DNA from 3 places in the Mesorhizobium sp. M0909 genome. Region 1 is predicted to be linked to each of the others. Evidence: predicted binding sites of a transcription regulator. Region 1 holds the regulator's gene; each other region holds the start of a gene.
What was found. The regulator PhoB, encoded in region 1, activates phosphate uptake and scavenging genes when phosphate is short. The targets are predictions, from matches to a motif close to TGTCATNNANCTGTCAT.
Positions count from the first base shown of each region.

Region 2: NKH83_RS06000 (RNA degradosome polyphosphate kinase) is a predicted target of PhoB. The motif match lies at 1,323-1,339, and genes of this name have one in related genera.
Region 3: phnC (phosphonate ABC transporter ATP-binding protein) is a predicted target of PhoB. The motif match lies at 1,403-1,419, and genes of this name have one in related genera.

Region 1 is NZ_JAMYOA010000001.1:361,034-363,301, forward strand. Features, by position in the region: gene phoU (phosphate signaling complex protein PhoU) at 1-617, shown strand, start outside; gene phoB (phosphate regulon transcriptional regulator PhoB) at 634-1,323, shown strand; gene NKH83_RS01870 (ROK family protein) at 1,333-2,268, opposite strand, start outside.
Region 2 is NZ_JAMYOA010000003.1:282,150-284,417, reverse strand. Features, by position in the region: gene NKH83_RS06000 (RNA degradosome polyphosphate kinase) at 1-1,250, opposite strand, end outside; gene NKH83_RS05995 (zinc-finger domain-containing protein) at 1,400-1,645, shown strand; gene NKH83_RS05990 (FAD-dependent monooxygenase) at 1,665-2,268, shown strand, end outside.
Region 3 is NZ_JAMYOA010000002.1:353,091-355,358, reverse strand. Features, by position in the region: gene phnD (phosphonate ABC transporter substrate-binding protein) at 1-384, opposite strand, end outside; gene phnC (phosphonate ABC transporter ATP-binding protein) at 473-1,321, opposite strand; partial or broken gene NKH83_RS04290 (DUF1868 domain-containing protein) at 1,467-2,176, opposite strand.

The sequences.
Region 1 (2,268 bases):
TCGGCGGGGCGACCAAGGCCCTGTTGAATTCCGACAACGTGCTGGCGCAACGCGTCGTCTCCGACGACGCCATCATGGATGCGCGTCAACGCGAACTGGACGATCGCGCCATCACCCTGATCGCCAAGCGCCAGCCAATGGCTCACGATCTGCGCCATGTCGTCGGAGCGATCCGCATGGCCGGCGACCTCGAACGCATCGGCGACCTTGCCAAGAACATCGCCAAGCGTGTGAGCGCGGTCGGCCTCAGCGTCACGCCGCGCGACCTATCGCATTCCATCGATGCGATGGCGCAGCTAGTGCTCATCCAGGTGCAGGGCGTCATCGAGGAATATGCTGCAGGCGATGCGGCCGCGTTGGCCAAGCTGCGCGCCGCCGACGAGCGCATCGACGTCAAATACACGTCGGTGTTCCGCGAGCTGTTGACCTACATGATGGAAGATCCGCGCAACATCACCGCTTGCACGCATCTGCTGTTCTGCGCCAAGAATCTCGAGCGGATCGGCGACCATGTCACCAACATCGCCGAAAATGCGTATTATGTGCTGACCGGCGAGCAATTGCCGGTCAATCGTCCGAAGCAGGACGAAACGACAATGCCTGCACCGGTGACATGATGGGGGTGCCCAGCCGATGATCGCACCACGCATAATGGTGGTGGAGGACGAGGAGCCGTTGGGCGTGCTGCTCCGCTACAATCTCGAATCCGAAGGCTACCAGGTCGAGGTGGTGACACGCGGCGACGAAGCCGAGATCCGTTTGCAGGAAAATGTGCCCGACCTTCTGGTGCTCGACTGGATGATACCGGCGGTTTCCGGCATCGAGCTCTGCCGCAGGTTGCGCGTGCGCCCCGAAACCGAGCGGCTGCCGATCATCATGCTGACCGCGCGCGGCGAGGAGAGCGACCGGGTGCGCGGTCTTTCGACCGGCGCCGACGACTATCTGGTCAAACCGTTTTCGACACCGGAATTCATGGCCAGGGTCAAGGCGCTGCTGCGGCGCGCCAAGCCGGAAGTGCTGTCCAGCGTGCTGAAGGTCGGCGACATCGTGCTCGATCGCGAATCGCACCGGGTTTATCGCAAGAAGAGCGAGATCCGGCTCGGGCCGACCGAATTCCGGCTGCTCGAGTTCATGATGCGGCATCCGGGCCGCGTCTTCTCGCGTAGCCAGTTGCTCGATAATGTCTGGGGCGAGACGATCTATATCGACGAACGCACCGTCGACGTGCATGTCGGGCGGCTGCGCAAAGCCGTCAATAACGGCCGCATGCCGGATGTCATCCGCACCATCCGCGGCGCCGGCTATGCGATCAGGGAAGATTGACCCGCCTGGTCAGGCGACGTTCCTTCTGACGCCGGGCCTCATTTGCGCGCCCGGCGCGAAAATCTCCTGGTCGACGAAGCTTAACGCCCGCATCGCGCAGCCTTCGCGGATCAGCGGCAATTCGTTTGGCTCGGTGTCGAAGGAGATCGAGCCCGAATGCTGGCCACCGGCGGTCTGGGCGATGGCCTTGCGCAAGGCCGGCTCGATCAGATCGAAGGCAGCGGCACTGGCGCCGACCATCGCGACCGGTGCTGGATCGATCAGCGCGAACAGCGAGCCGAGACCGAAACCCAGCGCTTCGCCGGCCTTGCGGTAGGCCTCGCGTTCCGGCCCATCCTTCTCGCGCGCGCGGGCCGCCAGAGCGCGCATGTCGGCGTCGCTGACGTCGGCGATAGGTTCGCTGTCTTCGCTCATCTGCCTGGCGTTGCGCCAGATGGCATAGTTGCCGGCATAGGCTTCGACGCAGCCGCGCCGCCCGCAACGGCAGAGCGCTCCGCCCGGACGATGGATCATGTGGCCAAATTCGCCGCCCGAGGAATGCGTCCCGGTGAACAGTTCGCCCTTCAGCACAAGCCCCATACCGATGCCATGCGAAAGCAGGATGGCGATGAAGTCGTCGCGATAGCGATCCGGATCGCGCCAGCGCAAAGCCACCGCCATCATATTGCAGTCGTTCTCCACCGTGGCCGGGATACCGAATTCGTCCTCCAGCATGTCGGCAAAGGCGATGTCGGTCTGCGGCGTGATCGGCGACCACAGCATGGCGCGTGCAGGGGAGTCGGTAATGCCCTGAATCGCCAGGGCGATGCGGGCGACACTGCGGACGTCAAGGTCTGGGTCCTCAAGCCGGCGCCGGACGATGGCCCTGCATTCGCGGATCAGTTCGTCGCGCGGCATGGTCAGCGTGTCCAGCCGGCGCTGTTCCTCGGCGACCACCTGTCCCGC
Region 2 (2,268 bases), on a different contig from region 1:
TTGAGCTCGACCAGCGCCGTCACCGACTTGCCGGCTTCCGCCGCATCGACCAAAGCCCGTACGATCGGGCTGTCGTTGGAGGTGCGGTAGAGCGTCTGCTTGATCGCCACCACTTCCGGGTCGGCCATTGCCTGGCGCAGAAACTGCACCACCACGTCGAAGGATTCGTAAGGGTGGTGGACGATGATGTCCTTCTCGCGGATCGCGGCAAAACAGTCGCCGCCATGCTCGCGGATGCGCTCGGGAAAGCGCGGATTGTACGGCGTGAACTTCAGATCGTCGCGGGCGACGGCGACGATCTCCGAGATCTGGCTGAGCGCCAGCGGACCGGTGAGCACGCTGATCCGGCTGGCCGAGACGCCGAGCTCGCCGGCGACGAAATCGCGCAATTCGGCCGGCATCGACCTGTCGAACTCGATGCGGATGACCGAGCCGCGGCGTCGCCGCTTCAGCGCCGTCTCGAACAGCCGCACCAGATCCTCTGATTCTTCCTCGACCTCGATATCGCTGTCGCGGATGATGCGGAACGTGCCGGAGCCCTTGACCTCATAGCCGGGGAACAGCTTGCCGATATAGAGACTGACCGCCTCTTCGAGTGGAATGAAGCGGACATGATGCTTGCGATCCGGCAAGCGGATGAAGCGCCTCAGCGCCACCGGCAGGCGCAAAAGCGCGCTCATTTCCTCGCCGTTCTTGCGGTGGCGCAATTGCAGCGCCATCGAGAAACCGAGGTTGGGAATGAACGGGAACGGATGCGCCGGGTCGATCGACAGCGGGGTCAGGACCGGAAATACCTGCTCCTGGAAATGGTCCTCGAGCCAGGTCTTCTCGTCCTTGGTCAGCGCATCGCGGGTGATGCTTTCGATGCCCTGTTTGTCGAGCAGCAGCATCAGCGCCGAAAGGCTGTTCTGCTGGTCCTCCTGCAGGCGCTCGACCTCGCGCAGCAATTGTTCGAGCTGCTGCTCGGGAGTGCGCCCATCCGGGCTCTTCAGCACGATGCCCTCGCGCACCTGGCCGGCAAGACCGGCGACGCGGACCATGAAGAACTCGTCGAGGTTGGCGGCCGATATCGACAGAAAGCGCACGCGCTCGAGCAGCGGATGATTTGCGTTCAGCGATTCCTCGAGCACGCGCCGGTTGAATTGCAGCCAGGAAAACTCGCGATTGACGAAGCGGTCGGGATTGCCGCCTTCGCGGCTCGCGGCCTCGACGGTGATGAATTCGTTCTGCACCGGCTTCAGTTCGTTCATGGTTTCCGCTCTTCCCACACCGTTCGACGACCACAGCCTTAACCGGCTCAACTTATCCTCTGACAGGCTTTTGCGACAGTTTCATTTCATCGATCTTGCAAAGAGATGGGTTATGATCCAGATGCAATCGACAAGATCAGGAGACGACGATGGCAGGCGGTTCCATTCCCCATTTCCAGAACGATGCGGGCTATCCGGCAATCGACATCGGCGTCAAGGAATTCATGTGCACCGGCGCCAATCCGCCTTTCGACCATCCGCATGTATTTCTCGATATGGGCGACGACAATGAAAAAGTCTGCCCCTATTGCTCGACGCTCTATCGCTATTCGCCCAAGCTGAAGGCATTGGAAACGCAGCCGCCAGGCTGCCTCTATATCGACCAGGCCGCCTGATTCTTCCGCGACAAGCCTGATGCGAGAAACGCAGTCCCGGCAGGTGGTCATCGCCGGGGCGGGCGTCGCCGGGCTGACCGTGGCACTGGCCTTTGCCGAGCGCGGCTATCGGATAAAACTGTTCGAACAGGCGCAGCATCTCGAGGCTGCCGGCGCCGGTATCCAGCTTTCACCCAACGCGACATGCATCCTTCGACAATTCGGCGTACTCGATCGGCTGCTGCCGACGGCGGTGCGGCCGGAGGCGGTCGTGCTCAAGGATGCCGTCACGCTGCGCGAGCTGGCGCGCGTACCGCTTGGCCGGGTGGCTGAAACGCGCTGGGGAGCACCCTATCTCGTCGCCCACCGCGCCGATCTGCAGTCAGCGCTGATGGCGCGGACAGCAGAGCGGTCCGAGGTCGAGCTTGTCACCGGTGCCCGCGTCGGCGGCGTCGCAACCGGACCGAATGGCATCACCGCAACAGTCGAGATTGCCGGCACGACCATCGAAGCCGAAGCATCGTTGCTGGTCGGAGCCGATGGCGTCTGGTCGTCGGTGCGAGAAACGCTCGCCCGCGAGGGGGCCGATTTCCGGAGAAGCAGCTTCTCGGGCGAGCTTGCCTGGCGCGCAACGGTGGCCGCGG
Region 3 (2,268 bases), on a different contig from region 1:
GCCGGACGACTTCAGCGCCAGGCCGATCGAATAATAGCCGGTCGCGCCGTCGGTCTGCTGGGTGGTGAGGATCGGGGTCACGGCGTTCGGATCCTTGAGGTAGACGCTGGCATAGCCTGACGCGCCAAGCTCGGCGAAATCGAGGGTGCCGCCGAGCAGGCCCTGGATTACGCCGTCATAGTCGGCGGCCGGGAACAGCGAGACCTTCTCGAAGCCGAATTCGGACTTCAGGTGATCGGCGAGGCACTGAAAGTTGCGCAGCCGGTCCGCTTCATTTTCACCACCAAGGATGCCGATGCGGAATTCCTTGATATCCTGGGCGTGAGCGGCACTTGTTGCGATGGCGAGCAATGAAACCGCGCCAAAAACCATCTTCCTGAACATTATCTCTCTCCTGTTGGTTCCGGCTTCGCGCCGGAGCGTTCGAACTTTTGACGAGTGCCTTTGACGCGGGCGGGCGATCAGGCCGTTCTCAGTAGCCAGGGAATACGGGCTCGAGCGGTCCGGCGGATGCAGCGATTTTCTGTTTGATGGCGACGCTGGTCGAGGTGATGGCCTCGGAGATTTCGCCGCCATTGCTGTCGGCGCCGTAGACCATGCGCACGGCCTCGCGGTTGAGGTCTTCGGGCGGGCCGTCGAAGACAACCTTGCCGGCGGCCATGCCGATGATACGGCTGCAATAGTTGCGGGCCGTATCAAGCGTATGCAGATTTGTGATGACGGTGATGCCTTCGCGCAAATTGATGTCCTGCAGCGAATCCATCACCACCTTGGCGTTGAGCGGATCGAGCGAGGCGATCGGCTCGTCGGCCAACAGCACCTTCGGCTGCTGCATCATGGCACGCGCAATCGCAACGCGCTGCTGCTGGCCGCCGGAAAGCGTGCCGGCGGGCTGCAGTACGGTGCGGGCGATGTCGAGACGCTCAAGGGCCGCAACAGCCTCGGCGCATTCACTGCGCGAGAACATGCCGAACAGGTTGGACAGCGTCGAGCGGTGGTTGAGCCGGCCGAGCAGCACATTGGTCAGCACGTCCAGGCGCGGCACCAGATTGAACTGCTGGAAGATCATGGCGCAGTCGCGCTGCCATCGCCGGAGCGGCGAGCCGCGCAACCCGGAGACTTCGACGCCGTCGAACAGGATGGATCCCTGGCTGGGATCGATGAGGCGGTTGATCATGCGCAGAAGCGTCGATTTGCCGGCGCCGGAACGGCCGATGATGCCGACCATCTGACCGTGCGGGATCGCGATGTCGACATTGCTGACGGCGGTGTTCTTGCCGAACCGGCGGGTGACGCCGCGGATTTCGAGCGTAGCTGACATGGTGCAGGCTCCAGTCCAATCGCAATTGAAGGTCTGTTAACCCTCGCTAGCGCAGCCGCATGAACCTGCGGTGTCGGAACGATGTCAGTTTTGTTACTGCCCACAGGTACGCCTCGCCCGGGGAATTCATCCGCGCGCCTTTGGATCAGCCCAGGACAAGAAGCTCCTCGAAATGCTTCATGTCCTTGAAGCTGCAAAATGCCGGAGGCAGCAGCTCGATCACTGGAGTCTGACGGACGGCAGCGAGAGGCAATCATCGAATAGTTGTTGCCATTGCGTTATCCTTTCATCGTCGAGACGGCGGATCTGATAGGCGAAGGTTATGTGGAACGTGTAGCTGTCGTGGTCGGGATGCCGATATCCGAAGGGCGCCGACAAGGCATCGCGCCATGCGCGCAGGATACGCACGTCCTCATCGGTTGCGCCGGCAACGGTCAAGCCCGTCGGCACGACATCGACAACCCTGATCTTGAAGGCGCCGCGGCCTTCGAAGCCGTTCAGGCGTTCCTGATAGAGGCGGGTCATGTCGTCGATGCTGGTGTCGAGGGGCGCATCCTCAGGCCAATAGGGAAGCCGGCGCCGATATTCGATGATGCCCTGGAACAGCGTCATGTGCAGGCTGGAGACCGGCGTGAAGGCCAGCCGGTCGGTATGGGGCATGGCGCGCATCCGCTCACGCACTTCGACCACCACTGCCTCGGACGGCGAGCCGTCGACGAGATGGCAGACGACCGTGTTGCCGGGCTCGGTCAGGAAATTGCCAGAGGTGTCGTAGCGCCTGCCGAGATGCAGCGGAGGGGTCAGGTTCGAGCCGGCAAAGTATCCGGCGAGCGAAGGTTTGACTGAAACAGGCATTGCGATCTCCAGAGGAAAGGCCGCGTTCTGCCCCGACGATGTGTCAGGGACATCAAAACCGTGCCAAGAAGTAGAATATCAAAGGCAGGACT